3 regions of the Kitasatospora sp. NPDC051853 genome follow, and region 1 is predicted to be linked to each of the others. Evidence: riboswitches for the same ligand, from Rfam matches in the RefSeq annotation. Region 1 holds a riboswitch; each other region holds the start of a gene.

Region 1 (4,928 bases):
TAGGCGTACATCGAGGAGAGCTTGCCGATGGTCGGCGCGGCCATGAAGAGGTTCAGGGACTGGCTCTGGTCGATGTAGGGCTGGCGGGCGGCGGCCAGGTCGATCAGCGCGCGCTGCGGCAGCTCCCAGGCGGTGCGGTAGAGCGAACGGACCTCGGTGGGCAGCCAGTTGAAGTCCTGGACCGAGCCGTTGGACTCGCGCAGCGCGTCCCGGGTCTGCTGGTCCCAGACGCCCAGCTCCTTGAGCTCGCGGACCAGGTACGGGTTGACCTGGAGGAACTCGCCGGAGAGGGTCTCGCGCTTGAAGAGGTTGGAGACCTGCGGCTCGATGCACTCGTAGACGCCGGCGATCGAGGCGATGGTCGCGGTCGGCGCGATGGCCAGCAGCAGCGAGTTGCGCAGGCCGGTCTCGGCGATCCGGGCGCGCAGCGCGTCCCAGCGGTCGGCCCACGCGGGGGTGACGCCGAAGTGGTCGATGTGCAGCTGGCCGCGGGCGGCCCGGGTCTCGCCGTACGCCTCGTGCTTGCCGAACTGCTCGGCCAGCTCGCTGGAGCGCTCGTAGGCGGTGAGCATGATGCGCTCGGCGATCAGCGTGGAGAGCTGCTTGGCCTCGGCGGAGTCGAAGTCCAGGCGGAGCTGGAAGAAGACGTCCTGGAGACCCATCACACCGAGGCCGACCGGCCGCCAGCGGGAGTTGGAGGTGCCCGCCTCGGTGGTCGGGTAGAAGTTGATGTCGATGACCCGGTCCAGGAAGGTCACGGCGGTGCGCACGGTGGCGTCCAGCCGCTCCCAGTCCATCGCGTTGAGCAGGTCGGCGACGGTGGCACCCGCGGCGACGTGGGCGCCCAGGTTGACCGAGCCGAGGTTGCAGACGGCGGTCTCGGAGTCGTCGGTGACCTCGATGATCTCGGTGCAGAGGTTCGAGGAGTGGACCACCCGGCCGGGCAGCGCGGTCTGGTTGGCGGCCCGGTTGGAGGCGTCCTTGAAGGTCATCCAGCCGTTGCCGGTCTGCGCCAGGGTGCGCATCATCCGGGCGTACAGGGTCTGCGCCGGGATGGTGCGGACGGCCTTGCCGGCCTGCTCGGCCTTGAGGTAGGCCTCGTCGAACTCGGCGCCCCAGAGGTCGACCAGCTCGGGCACGTCGGCCGGGGAGAACAGCGACCAGTCGGCGTTGGCGTTCACCCGGCGCATGAACTCGTCCGGGATCCAGTGGGCCAGGTTGAGGTTGTGGGTCCGGCGGGCCTCCTCGCCGGTGTTGTCGCGGAGCTCCAGGAACTCCTCGATGTCCGCGTGCCAGGTCTCCAGGTAGACGCAGGCCGCGCCCTTGCGGCGGCCGCCCTGGTTCACCGCGGCGACCGAGGAGTCCAGGGTGCGCAGGAACGGGACGATGCCGTTGGACTTGCCGTTGGTGCCGCGGATCAGGCTGCCGCGCGAGCGGATCCGGGAGTAGGACAGGCCGATGCCGCCGGCGTGCTTGGAGAGCCGGGCGATCTGGGCGTACCGGTTGTAGATCGAGTCCAGGTTGTCCAGCGGCGAGTCCAGCAGGTAGCAGGAGGACATCTGCGGGTGCTTGGTGCCGGAGTTGAACAGCGTCGGGGAGCTGGTCAGGTACTCCAGACGGCTCATCAGGCGGTAGAGCCCGGCCACCTCGGCCACCGACTCCTCGGTGTCGCCGACCGCCAGGCCCGCCGCGACCCGGAGCAGGAAGTGCTGCGGGGTCTCGATCACCTGACGGGTGATCGGGTGGCGCAGCAGGTAGCGGGACTGCACGGTGCGCAGGCCGAAGTACTCGAAGCGGTCGTCGCCGGAGCGGTCGACCAGACCGTCGAAGGCGGCCGCGTGCTTGGCCACGAAGGCCGCGGTGACGTCACCGATCAGGCCCTCGGCGTGGCCGACGGCGATCGAGGCGGAGAAGGAGACGGCGCCCTGCGAGACGGCCTCGTCCTGGATCTCCAGCGCCAGCAGCCGGGCCGCCAGCTTCGAGTACTGCGGGTCCTCGGCGATCATCGAGGCGGCAGCCTCCACGGCCAGCCCGCGCAGCTCGGCGAAGTCCGAACCGGCGTGCCGGCCGCGCAGCGCAGCGGCCGCGACGTGGCCCGGGTCCACCTGGGGGAGGTCGGCGCTGCGGTCCGTGAGGAGCCGGAGCAGGGCGGCCCCCGGTTCGGTCCGGTCTTCGGCGGTTCCCTGGGCGGGCAGGGCAACTGAGGCAGCGATGGTCAAGGCGCTTCTCTCCTGGCGGCGGCGGTCGGCATGGCTGCCGGGCCGACTTGGGCGCAGGGGAGTACGGCGCTGACGCCGTCACGGCGCGCGCGATCCACCCCCCGGCCCACCCGCGAGGCCCGGACGTCACTGCGGTGCTCCAAGGCATCTGCGGGGAAGCCGTGTGGCACACCGTCGGCAGGTCACCGGACTCGCGGGCCGTCGTCGAGGCGGCCGCTCACCGTTGCGGGGCAGTCCCGGACTTCCACCGGAGTTCCCCTGCATCGACAGCGAGAGCGAGCATACATGTAGTGCTAGCTGGCTTGGTGGACCCCACATCTTGTGTGGTGTCGTGTAGCGCGATGGTGGCCCGGAGTGATGGCCGGAGGCCCCGCAGGAGGCCGTTCGGGGAGCCGAGGCCGTCCCTGTTCGCGGATTCTCCACATGGCCTAGGATCTGCGCTCATGAGTGATGGGGTGGGCATGAACGGTGGCAACGGGCAGCAGCCCGGTCAGGGATATCCGCAGTACCAGCAGCAGTACCCGGGGTACGGTCCGCCGGCCGGCGGACCGGACTGGGACGCGATGGCGCAGCGGGCCCAGGACGACGCGAAGCGGAAGACCCGGATGCGGTTGCTGCTCGGCGTGGTCGCGCTCGCGGTCGTCGGCGGGCTGGTCGCCGTGGCGGTCTCCGTGTCGAAGGGCGGCGACCCGGTCGCACAGCCGACCGGGACGGCCTCGACCGGCAAGACCGGCTCCAGCGTGAGCCCGACGGCCACCACCGGGGCGACCAAGGCGCCGGTACCGAACCCGGCGTCCCCGCTCGCCGGTGACGACGCGTCACTCAAGGCCATCTGGGACGTGAGCACGGACAAGGCACCCGTGGACCCGGCCGCGTTCTTCCCCGAGGAGACCCTCGAGTTCGGCGGCGCCGTCTGGACCCGGCGCAGCGCGACGACGGTCACGCCGTGCTGGCACGCCATCACCGGCGGGCTCGCGGACGCGATCGAGAACCAGGCCTGCCGGCAGGTGGTGCGGGCCACCTACGTGCTGAACGACAGCGCCGTGGTGGTCGGCGTGGCGGTCTTCGACAAGCGGCTCCAGGCCGAGACGGCGACCGGCAACGTCAACGGACAGCTCAAGGGCCTCCAGGTCGAAGGCATGAAGGACTTCTGCCAGGAGGTGGGGTGCGCCAGCACGCACGGCTCGCTCGGCCGGTTCGCGTACTTCACGGCCGCGGGCTCGGCGAAGGAGGGCGGCATCACCGCTGACAAGGTCGCCACCGACGCCGGACCGGGCTTCGCCGCCCGGGTGCGCTCGACGCTGGAGAAGCGGGCTCTCTCGCAGGCGGGCTGACCGGTGTGACCTGGGGTCAGATCCGCACGCAGGCCCCGATACTGTCTCCCTGTCAAGGATGATCAGGAGTTGTCAGGGGGAGTCCGTGATATCTCTGCGGGGCAGACACGGCGGTGCTGTGACGCTGGGCGCCGTGACGCTGACGGCCTCGCTCGTCTGCGCGACGGTGATAGCGGTCAGCGGCGCGGAGGACGGGCCGGGAGCGGCCCCGACCTCCGCCCCGGCCTCGTCCGGGCCCGGCCTGGCGTCGGCCCCGGCGTCGCGTCCGGTGCCGGCCGATCTGGGCAAGGACCTGCTCAAGCGTGACCCGGCCGCCTCGCCCAACGCCCGGGCGGTCTTCCAGCTGCTGGCCGACCTGGAGCAGGCCGCCCGCTCGGGCAAGCCGCGCGGCACGGTCATCGGGCAGCACGTGGAACTGCAGAACGAGCTCTACAACGCCTCCTACGGTGACTTCGCCGGCTCCAAGCCGGCCGGCTACTACTACAAGAAGGCGGCCGACATCACCGGCAAGCTGCCGGGGTTCGTCGAGGCGGACCTGGGGCCGGGGTACGGGCAGTCGGCCTGGGGGGTCGGCAACGAGCGGAGCTACTCGGCCGGGCGCTGGCCCTCCTGCGAGGCCAAGTGGCAGTACGCCGACGACGCGGTGGACCTGCTGAAGGCGGTCTGGTCGGGCTACCCCCGTGCGGCGGACGGCAGTTACGGGACCGGTGCCGGCGGCGCGCAGCGCAACTGCGACGGCAGCACCACCGTCCTGCCGGACAACGGCGGCGCCCCGGCCGGGATGGTCGGCATGTCCTTCCACGAGCCCTACCCCGGTGCCCCGGTGAAGTCCTTCGAGAACGTGCTCTGCCGCAGCTCTCCCCGGATGACCGACCCGAAGTGGTTCGGCCGGGTGGTCGACCAGGCGGGCGGGACCCGTGAGAACCAGGCCCTGATGGAGGACCTGCGCTTCCTCGCGGACCACCTGGAGTACCTGGCCGCGCACGACGTCCCGGTGCTCTTCCGGCCGTACCACGAGATGAACAACCAGGACTGCCAGCGCAGTTTCTGGTGGTCCGGGCAGACCGGTGCGGACTTCAAGAAGCTCTGGATGATCACCTACCGGTACCTGGTGGAGACCCGGGGGCTGCACAACCTGATCTTCGTCTGGACCCCGGTCTCCTGGGACGGTGCGCCGGGCGTCGAGCCCTGGGACTACTACCCGGGCGAGGGGTACGTCGACGTGGTCGGGGTGGACGACTACAGCGGGAGTCCGACCGACCCGATCGGCACCGGCGAGCTGTGGACCAAGCGCTACTACGACGGACTCTCGGCGTACCGCAAGCCCAGGGTGCTGGCCGAGTCGTTCGCCGTGCCGGTGAACTCCCGTCAGAAG
Region 2 (4,928 bases), on a different contig from region 1:
GTGCGCATCTCGGCCAGCTGGGCGGCCGGCAGCAGACGGCCCGTCAGGAGTGCGCCGTAGAAGGCGTTCAGGTCGGTGTTGGTGGACACCACCGCCCCCGCCGCCCAGGCCATCGAGGCGTCCATCGCGGTGTAGTCGACCAGCGGCGCGCCGGGGGCGGTGCGCAGGTAGCCGTGCGGGTGGGCCTCGCGGATCCTGGTCTCCCCGACTGCCGGGACGTAGGTGTGACGCAGGCCGATCCGGTCGATCACCCGCTTGGTGACCTCCTCCCCGAACGGGCGGCCGGTGACCTTCTGGATCAGCAGGCCCGCCACCAGGTAGTTGGTGTTGCTGTACGCCCAGCCGGTCCCGGCGGCGAACAGGGCCCTCTGCGCCAGTGCTCCGTCGAGGAGTTCGCGCGGCTCGAAGTAGCGGTACTGGATCGCGGTGAAGTCGGCCAGCGCGGGCGCGTCCATGTAGTCGGGCAGGCCACTGGTGTGCTGGAGCAGCTGACGGACCGTGATCTTCCGGCCGTCGAAGCCGTCCCCGCGCAGCAGGCCCGGCAGGTAGGTGTCCACTCTGCTGTCCAGGCCGACCTTGCCCTCGGCGACCAGTTGCAGGACCACCACGGCGGTGAACGCCTTGGTGTTGCTGCCCGCCCGGATCTGCCCGTCGACCGGGACCGGGGCGCCGGTGGCCAGGTCGCCGGTACCGGCGGTGTAGCTGCGGCTGCGGCCGTCGCGGCCCTTGACGGTGGCCAGGGCGGCGGGCATCCCGTCGTCCTTCACCAGCGCGTCGAGGCGCTGCTGCACGACGTCCGGGCGCGGCCCGGCGGAGGCCTCGGCCGGTGCCGGGGCGAAGGCGGTCAGGGCGAGCCCGACGGCGGCGGTCGCCGTCACGGCGTACCGCAGCCGCTGCAGGGCTTGTTGGTTCATCAGGACTCCACTGGTGCGGGGGAACTGTGCCGTGGGCGGGGGTCAGCGGCAGAGCGCCGCGTCCACCACCTGCTCCACGCGCTTCGCGGTCTCGGGGGCCGGGATGGTGGTCACCGCGACGTTGACGGCGCGTCCGTCCTCGGTGACGCCACCGACGGTCTCGAAGCCCGGGATCGCCCCGCCGTGGCCCCAGGCGAGGCCGCCGCAGGAGAGCGGGCGGCTGACCAGCCCGAGCCCGTAGCGGGCGCCGGGGCCGATCGCCTCGGCGGGGACGGTGGTGCGCATCTCGGCCAGCTGGGCCGCGGGCAGCAGACGGCCCGTCAGGAGTGCGCCGTAGAACCGGTTGACGTCGCTGTTGGTCGACACGACGGCGCCGGCTGCCCAGCCCCAGGACGGGTCCAGCTCGGTGTAGTCGCGCAGCGAGCCGTCGGCGGTGCGCTGGTAGCCCTTGGGGTGGGCCTCGTGGATCGTCCTGTCCCCGGGGGCGGGGAAGGAGGTGTGGCGCAGGCCGATCCGGTCGATCACCCGCTTGGTGACCTCCTCGCCGAGCGGGCGCCCGGTGACCTTCTGGATGATCAGGCCCGCCAGCAGGTAGTTGGTGTTGTTGTACTCCCACTGGGTGCCGGGGGCGAAGTGGGCCTTCTGGGCCAGCGCGGCGTCCAGGAGTTCGCGCGGCTCGTAGTAGCGCCCGGGGTCGCTCAGGACGGCGCCCTGGTTCACGTACTCGGGCAGGCCGCTGGTGTGCTGGAGCAGCTGACGGACCGTGATCTTCCGGCCGTCGATGCCCTCCCCGCGCACCAGGCCCGGCAGGTAGGTGTCGACGGCGGCGTCCAGGCCGACCTTGCCCTCGGCGACCAGCTGGAGGACCACCACGGCGGTGAACGCCTTGGTGTTGCTGCCGATCCGTACCTGCCCGTCCACCGGCACCTTGGCCTTGGTGACGACGTCGCCGACACCGGCGGTGTAGCTGCGGCTGCGGCCGTCGCGGCCCTTCACGGTGGCCAGGGCGGCGGGCATCCCGTCGTCCTTCACCAGCGCGTCGAGGCGCTGCTGCACGACGTCCCGCCGTGGGCCGGCGAAGGCCTCGGCCGGTGCCAGGACCCCGGCCAGTACGGCGGTGGCGGTCGCGGCGGTGACGGCGGCGGCCACCCCTCGGCGGGTGGTGCGGCGGGTCTGGCGGTGGTGCTGCGGTGCGTGCTGCGGTGCGTGCTCGTTCATCGTCGGGCCCCTCCGGTTCGGGCGCCGGACCTCGTCCCGGCGCCCTCCCAGAGGATCATCCGACGCACCGTCAATCCGTCGCCGGCGAGGACGAGATGGCGCCCGGGAACGTGCTCCGGGGACCGCCCCGGCCCGGGACCGTGGTCCCGGGCCCCGTCTCGAATCCGCTTCCGGCATGCGGACGTGCGGGACAGGACCGGCGCGGGGGCCTAGGGTGGGAACCGCAGTCGGTTCGCCCTGACAGCCTGTCAGGTGCGTCGTAAGAGGGAACCCGGTGACGCCTTTCATCTGGCCAGTCCGGGACTGCCCCGCAGCGGTGAGTGGGAACGACCGCCGTCACACGCACTGGGCCCGTGACGGGCCCGGGAAGCGACGGCCACTAGGTGTCCGCCCTGTCCAGGACGGATGTGCCCGCGAGTCCGAAGACCTGCCACTGCCCGTGTGCACCCCGCACGCGGTGATCTCGGTGACCTCGTGGGCGGGTCGGCGGAACGGACGGGCACATCCTGGTGCCGCGTCCGCGCTGTCACACCTCCTCGCCCGCGCGCCCTCCCGGGATCGCAGCGCGACTCGCGAAGGAGAGTCTCCGTGACCACCAGCACCACCGCCTCGCAGGTCACCGTTTACGGTTACCCCCGGCAGGGGCCGGACCGTGAGCTCAAGAAGGCGGTCGAGGGCTACTGGAAGGGCACCGTCAGCGCCGCCGCCCTCCGCTCCACCGCCGCCGAACTGCGGTGCGCCAACTGGCGCCGCCTCGCCGGAGCCGGCATCACCGAAGTCCCCACCGGGGACTTCTCGTTCTACGACCACGTCCTGGACACCACGGTGGCCGTCGGCGCGATCCCGCCCCGCCACCGCGCCGCCGTCGAGGCCGACTCGCTGGACGGCTACTTCGCCATGGCCCGCGGCACCCAGGAGGTCGCGCCGCTGGAGATGACCAAGTGGTTCGACACCAACTACCACTATCTGGTGCCCGAGTTGGGACCGGACACGGTCTTCACCGCCGACTCCGCCAAGGCGGTCGGCGAGCTGCGCGAGGCGATCGGGCTCGGCCACCGGGGCCGCCCGGTCCTGGTCGGCCCGCTGACCTACCTGCTGCTGGCCAAGCCGGCCCCCGGCGTGTCCGCCGGCTTCCAGCCGATCACCCTGCTCGACCGGCTGCTGCCGGTCTACGCCCAGCTGCTGGCCGAGCTCAAGTCGGCCGGTGCCGAGTGGGTCCAGCTGGACGAGCCCGCCCTGGTCCAGGACCGCACCCCGGCCGAACTCAACGCCGCCACCCGGGTGTTCCGCGACCTCGGCGCCCTCACCGACCGTCCGAAGATCCTGGTCGCCACCTACTTCGACCGGGCCGGCGAGGCGCTGAAGGTGCTCGCCAAGGCCCCGGTGGAGGGGGTCGGCCTGGACTTCACCGGGCCCGCCGCGGCCAACCTGGCGGACCTCGCGGCCGTCGGCGGGCTGCCCGGCAAGCGGCTGGTGGCCGGGGTGGTGGACGGGCGCAACGTCTGGGTCAACGACCTGGAGAAGTCGCTCGCCACCCTGGCCACCCTGCTCGGCCTGGCCGACCGGGTGGACGTCGCGCCGTCCTGCTCGCTGCTGCACGTCCCGCTGGACGCCACCGCCGAGCGCGAGCTGGACCCGCAGATCGCCCGCTGGCTGGCCTTCGCCCGGCAGAAGACCGCCGAGGCGGCCCTGCTCGCCCGGGGCCTGCGGGAGGGCACGGACACCATCGCGCCCCAACTCGCCGCCAACCGCGCCGACCTGGCGTCCCGGGCCGGCTCCCCGATCACCCGCGACCCGGCCGTCCGGGCCCGGGTCGCGGCCACCACCGAGGCCGACGCACGACGCGGCCAGGCCTACCCCGAGCGGGCGGCGGCGCAGCGGGCCCGGCTGGCCCTGCCCGTGCTGCCGACCACCACCATCGGCTCCTTCCCGCAGACCGCTGAACTTCGGCTTGCCCGGGCTGACTTGCGGGCCGGGCGGATCGACGCGGCGGCCTACCGGGAGCGGATGGAGGCCGAGGTCCGCGAGGTGATCGAGTACCAGGAGAAGGCCGGCCTGGACGTCCTGGTGCACGGCGAGCCCGAACGCAACGACATGGTCCAGTACTTCGCCGAGCAGCTCACCGGCTACCTCGCCACCCAGCACGGCTGGGTGCAGTCCTACGGCACCCGGTACGTCCGGCCCCCGGTGCTGGCCGGCGACATCTCCCGGCCCGCCCCGATGACCGTCGACTGGCAGCGCTACGCCCAGTCCCTGACGGACCGTCCGGTCAAGGGCATGCTCACCGGCCCGGTCACCATGCTCGCCTGGTCCTTCGTCCGCGACGACCAGCCGCTCGGCGACACCGCCCGCCAGGTCGCCCTCGCCCTGCGCGACGAGGTCACCGACCTGGAGGCCGCCGGGGCCGCGGTCGTCCAGGTGGACGAGCCCGCCCTGCGCGAGACCCTGCCGCTGCGCGCCGCCGACCGGGCCGGCTACCTGGCGTGGGCCACCGAGGCGTTCCGCCTCACCACCTCGGGCGTCCGCGCCGACACCCAGGTCCACACCCACATGTGCTACGCCGAGTTCGGTGAAATCCTCGGCGCCATCGAGGACTTGGACGCCGACGTGATCTCCCTGGAGGCGGCCCGCTCCCACATGGAGGTCGCCCACGAGCTCACCGACGCCGGGTACCCCCGCGAGGTCGGCCCCGGTGTCTACGACATCCACTCCCCCCGCGTCCCCTCCGCCGAGGAGGCCGCCGCCCTGCTCCGCGCCGGTCTCGCCGCCCTTCCGGCCGAACGGCTCTGGGTCAAC
Region 3 (4,928 bases), on a different contig from region 1:
GGGTAGACCAGCGGCAGGTTGCCGAGCACCGCGTCCGGCCCGCACTCGGCGGACAGCGCGGCGGTCTTGCCGGGCAGCCACTCCAGGTTGCCGTGCTTGCCGAGGTGGACCACGGCGTGGGCGCCGAAGCCGCCGTCGGCCTGCGCGGCCTCGATCCAGCGGTAGGCGGCCAGGTAGTGGTGGCTCGGCGGCAGGTCCGGGTCGTGGTAGATCGCGACCGGGTTCTCGCCGAAGCCGCGCGGCGGCTGGATCAGCACGAGGAGGTTGCCGGAGCGGATCGCGGCCAGCACGATGTCGCCGTCCGGGTTCTGCGAGTGGTCCACGTAGAGGTTGCCGGGGGCCGGGCCCCAGTGCTCCTCGACCTGCTCGCGCAGACCCTGCGGCAGCTCGGCGTACCAGCGGCGGTAGTCGGCGGCCGGGATGCGGACCGGGTTGCGGGCGAGCTGGTCCTCCGTCAGCCAGTCCTGGTCGTAGCCGCCGGCCGCGATCAGCGCGTGGATCAGCTCGTCGCCCTCGTGCCCGTCGCCGGTGAGGTCCAGGCCGGGGACGTCGGTGCCGATGTCCATGCCCTCGGCGCGCAGCCGGGCCATCAGCCGCATCGCCGAGGCCGGGGTGTCCAGGCCGACCGCGTTGCCCACCCGGGCGTGCTTGGTCGGGTACGCGGAGAGCACCAGGGCCAACCGCCGCTCGGCGGCCGGGACGTGACGCAGCCTCGCGTGGGCGACCGCGATGCCCGCCACCCGGGCGGCCCGCTCGGCGTCCGCCGCGTAGACGGTCAGGCCGTCCTGGTCCAGCTCCTTGAAGGAGAACGGCACGGTGATCAGGCGGCCGTCGAACTCCGGCACGGCGATCTGGGTCGCGGTGTCCAGCGGGGAGAGGCCGTCGTCGCTGGCCTCCCACTGCTCGCGGGACCAGGTCAGGCAGAGCGCCTGGAGGATCGGGCGGTCCAGCGCGGCCAGCGCGCCGGCGTCCCAGGCCTCCTCGTCGCCGCCGGCCTGCGCGTCGGCCGGGCGGGTGCCGCCGGCCGCCAGCACGGTGGTGACCAGCGCGTCGGCCTGCGCCAGCTCGGCCAGCAGCTCCGGCTCGGCGCCGCGCAGGGTCGCGCAGTAGATCGCCTTCGCCCGGGCGCCCGTGGCCTCGATCGCCTGGCAGAGGATCTCCACGAAGGCGGTGTTCCCGCTCATGTGGTGGGCGCGGTAGTAGAGCACCGTCACCAGCGGGCCGTCGTTGTCGGCCGCCTGACGCTCCAACGGGCCCCAGGCGGGCGCGGAGGCGGGCGCCGCGAAGCCGTGGCCGGTGAGCAGCACGGTGTCGGAGAGGAAGGCGCCGAGCTCGGCCAGGTTGGCCGGGCCGCCGTGCGCCAGGTAGGCGTGCGCCTCGGCGGCCAGGCCGGCGGGCACCGTGGAGAGCTCCATCAGCTGGGCGTCCGGGGCCTGTTCGCCCGTCAGCACCACCACCGGGCGCGGCCCGGCGAGCAGCGCGTCCAGGCCCTCCTGCCAGGCCCGGCGGCCGCCGAGCAGCCGGACGACGACCAGGTCGGTGCCCTCCAGCAGCGCGGGCAGGTCGTCCACCCCGAGCCGGGCCGGGTTCCCCAGCCGGTACGGGACCGGACCGTTCGAGGCGCGGGCGCTCAACAGGTCGGTGTCGGAGGTGGAGAGGAGCAGGATCATGCGGAGGCCCTCCCGGCCGTGACTTCACGCCGGGACGGCGGCGGGCACGAGGAGACGGCGGCGCGACGGAGCGCTGGTGTACGGCGCACGGGCACGGCGGAGCCTTCCTCGGGGTCCGCGCCCCGGGCTGGTGTGAGGACGGCAGGAGTTCCTGGCTCCCACGGCCGAACCGTGGTCACAGTGGCGGGACCGCACCGGATTCGCACCGGTTTCCTCCCCATAGCGCCGTCGCTGGCGTTGGCTGGGCTGTGCGCCCACCCGGGGAGCATCGTACGGGGTGCGCCCGGGTTGCGGACCAGGGTCCCGAAGGTCTGTCAGGTGATCACCGGTGCGGGCGGGGGAGGACGGGAGGGTGGACGGAGGGTCGGGTGGTCGGGGAGAGCGGGCCGTGCCGCCGGGGACGGAGGGTCGCGCGGACGTGACGCAGCGGACAGGAGCAAACCGGCGGAACGTGGGTATGCTCGCGGCCATGCCACCCACGCCGCCCGTCGCCGAGTCACGCCCCGGCGCGTCCGACCGCGACCGGGGCGGTGCCTCCGCAGCCGGGCGGGAGGCCGCCTCCGGGCCCGACCGCGACCGGGGTGACGCCTGCCCGGGAGCGCTGCGGCTGCACCGGGCCGACGACGGGGCGTTGGCCCGGGTCCGGCTTCCCGGCGGCCTGCTGACGGCCGCTCAGGCCCTCGCCCTGGCCGACGCGGCCGAGCGGCTCGGCGACGGGCGGCTGGAGCTGACCTCGCGCGGCAACGTCCAGCTGCGGGGCCTGGCCGAGGACGCCGGGGCCGAGCTCGGTGCCCTGCTGCGGGCTGCCGGGCTGCTGCCCTCCGAGACCCACGAGCGGGTCCGCAACGTCATCGCCTCGCCGCTCTCCGGGCTGGACGGGCTCGGCAGCGCCGACGTCCGGGCCTGGGCGCGGGAGTTGGACGCGCTGCTGTGCGCCAGCCCGCCGGCCGCCGGACTGGCCGGACTGTTCCTCTTCGTCCTGGACGACGGCCGCGGCGACGTGGCCTCCCTGGACGCCGATGTGACCTTGATCGCAACGCCCGGCGGCGGCGCGCTGCTGCGCCTCGGCCGGGCCGCCACCGCCCGCCGGGTCGCCCCCGGGACCGCTCCCGCCGCCGCGCTGGCCGCCGCCGAGGAGTTCCTGACGGCGGTACGAGCGGCTGGGGTGAAGGCCTGGTTCGTCCGGGAGGCCGCCCAGCTGCTCGACCCGGGCGCCGAGCCGCTGCCCGTCTTCGCGGGCGGCGCCCCCGAGTTGGGACCGTTCGGCGGCGGGGTCGTGGCCGGCACCCGCTTCGGCAGCGTGACCGCCGCCCAGTGGCGGGCGCTGGCCGGGGCCTGCGCCGGAGAGCTGCGGATCACCCCGTGGCGCAGCGTCGTACTCCCCGGGGCGACGGCGGTCGGCGAACTGGCCGCCGCCGGGCTGCGCCTGACGCCCGGTTCGCCCTGGGAGCTGGCCACCGCCTGCACCGGCGCGCCGGGCTGCGCCAAGTCGCTCGCGGACGTACGGGCGGACGCCGCCCGGGCGTTGGAGACCGCCGGGGTGCCCGGGCTGCCGGTGCACTGGTCCGGCTGCGAACGGCGCTGCGGCCACCCCGCCGGGGAGTGGGTCGACGTGCTGGCCACGGGATCGGACATGTACCGGGTGACGAACCATCGGATCTCTGCAAGGACCACGCATGACCTGACGATGGAACAGATGGCCCAGGCGGTAGCCGAGGCCCGGAGGACGAATTGACATCCTCCCCACCCTGAAGGACGGGGATTCCTGGCTCACTCAGCCTGACCGTCAGCGACGGGCAGGGCTTAGAAGATCAACACCAGCCGGGTTGAGACCAGCCCGGACGAGCATCACGCGAGCGGAGTTCTTGTCTCTCGGTGAGGAGACTCCGCAGGCGGTGCACGTATACGTTCTCATCGAAAGAGGTAGGCGGTGCTTGGCTCTCGCTCCGCAGTGCGCGCAGTCCATCGTGGTGTGCGCGGGGTGGACCAGGTGCACGGTACGGCCGTGCTTGCGGGCCATCTCGATCAGCGCCGTTTTGGTCGCGCCGATCGCGGCGTCGGACGCCTTCCTGGCCATGGTGGTCCTGGCGAGGAACTTCGGACGGAAGTCCTCCACGGCGATGTGATCGAAGTCGCGGACCACGCTCTTCGCCCACTTGCGGCCGGTGTCCTGGCGCTGTCTGGCTACCTTCTTGTGCAGCTTCGCTGCCTGCTGCTGCGCCTTGCGGTAGCCCCGGGTCTGCGGCTTCCCCTTCGGGGCGCGACGACGCGCCATCTGACGCTGGTAGCGGGCGAGGCGCTGTGCGGCCGTCCTGCCGTGCTCGGCATGCGGCAGATCGTGAGCGTCGCTGGTGGTGGTGGCAGTGTCCTTCACGCCCCAGTCGACGCCGATCACGCGGCCTGTCGCGGCCAGCGGCTCCGTTGCGACGGGGACGACAAAGCTTGCGTACCAGTGGCCAGTGCTGTCCCGGTACACGCGCACCGACGACGGGTTGGCGGGAAGCTCACGCGACCAGACCACGGTCAGGACAATCCCCCCGGCGAGGTGCAGACGGCCAGCTCTGAGCCGGAAACCACGCCGCGTGTAGTTCAGCGACGTGAGCGCATCCCGTTTTCTCTTCGGCTTCGGCAGCCCGGCCCGCTGAGATGCTGGCAGCTTCGCTCTGACGTCCTGGAGCGCCTTCGCACGGGACTTCGCGAAGTCCCGGATTGTCTGCTGCTGTGGCACCGAGCTCCCTTCCCGCAGCCACGCCATTGCGCTACGGGCCTCGGTCAGCATCTTGTCGAGCCGCGCCGGACCGCATGTCAGCTTCTCGCTCGCGGTCTTGTTCAGCAGATGGACTCTGCGGGACACAGACAGGCACTCGTTCCACACCCACCGGCACTTGCCCCACTCGTCTTCGAGGGCACCGAGCGCGGTCGACGACACGCGCAGGCGGTAGGTGTACCGGGCGTGCCCGGCGTCCTCCGCAGCCCGTCCAGTCGTCACGGTCCACAACCTACCGCCCTTCACCGACAGTCAGAGAGGTAACCCAGGACACGCAGAGAACACCGCCGCTTCGCGGCTTCGACCCAAAGCCCCTCTCCTGTCCTCTGGGTGGGGGTCCCCCTCTCCCCGGCCCGAAGGCCGGGGCTCTCTAGGAGAAATCCGGTGATCGAGTACGAGAAGGACGGCGCGGCCATCTACCGCGAGTCCTTTGCCACCATCCGGGCCGAGGCCGACCTGGCCCACCTGCCGGCCGACGTGGCCCAGGTCGC

The links. Region 1 has a riboswitch for cobalamin ahead of ACIA8O_RS29960 (ribonucleoside-diphosphate reductase subunit alpha). Riboswitches for the same ligand answer to the same signal wherever they lie in the genome.
Region 2: linked by a shared signal. The riboswitch ahead of metE (5-methyltetrahydropteroyltriglutamate--homocysteine S-methyltransferase) and the one ahead of ACIA8O_RS29960 (ribonucleoside-diphosphate reductase subunit alpha) in region 1 are both predicted to bind cobalamin.
Region 3: linked by a shared signal. The riboswitch ahead of cobN (cobaltochelatase subunit CobN) and the one ahead of ACIA8O_RS29960 (ribonucleoside-diphosphate reductase subunit alpha) in region 1 are both predicted to bind cobalamin.

What each region holds. Positions count from the first base shown of each region.
Region 1 is NZ_JBITBY010000011.1:251,760-256,687, reverse strand. Features, by position in the region: gene ACIA8O_RS29960 (ribonucleoside-diphosphate reductase subunit alpha) at 1-2,219, opposite strand, end outside; cobalamin riboswitch at 2,378-2,519, opposite strand; gene ACIA8O_RS29955 (hypothetical protein) at 2,663-3,553, shown strand; gene ACIA8O_RS29950 (glycoside hydrolase family 26 protein) at 3,687-4,928, shown strand, end outside.
Region 2 is NZ_JBITBY010000017.1:46,118-51,045, forward strand. Features, by position in the region: gene ACIA8O_RS36325 (serine hydrolase domain-containing protein) at 1-914, opposite strand, end outside; gene ACIA8O_RS36330 (serine hydrolase domain-containing protein) at 957-2,132, opposite strand; cobalamin riboswitch at 2,344-2,582, shown strand; gene metE (5-methyltetrahydropteroyltriglutamate--homocysteine S-methyltransferase) at 2,721-4,928, shown strand, end outside.
Region 3 is NZ_JBITBY010000007.1:27,238-32,165, forward strand. Features, by position in the region: gene cobN (cobaltochelatase subunit CobN) at 1-1,670, opposite strand, end outside; cobalamin riboswitch at 1,793-1,915, opposite strand; gene ACIA8O_RS20590 (cobalamin biosynthesis protein CobG) at 2,128-3,405, shown strand; gene ACIA8O_RS20595 (RNA-guided endonuclease InsQ/TnpB family protein) at 3,457-4,659, opposite strand; gene ACIA8O_RS20600 (precorrin-8X methylmutase) at 4,822-4,928, shown strand, end outside.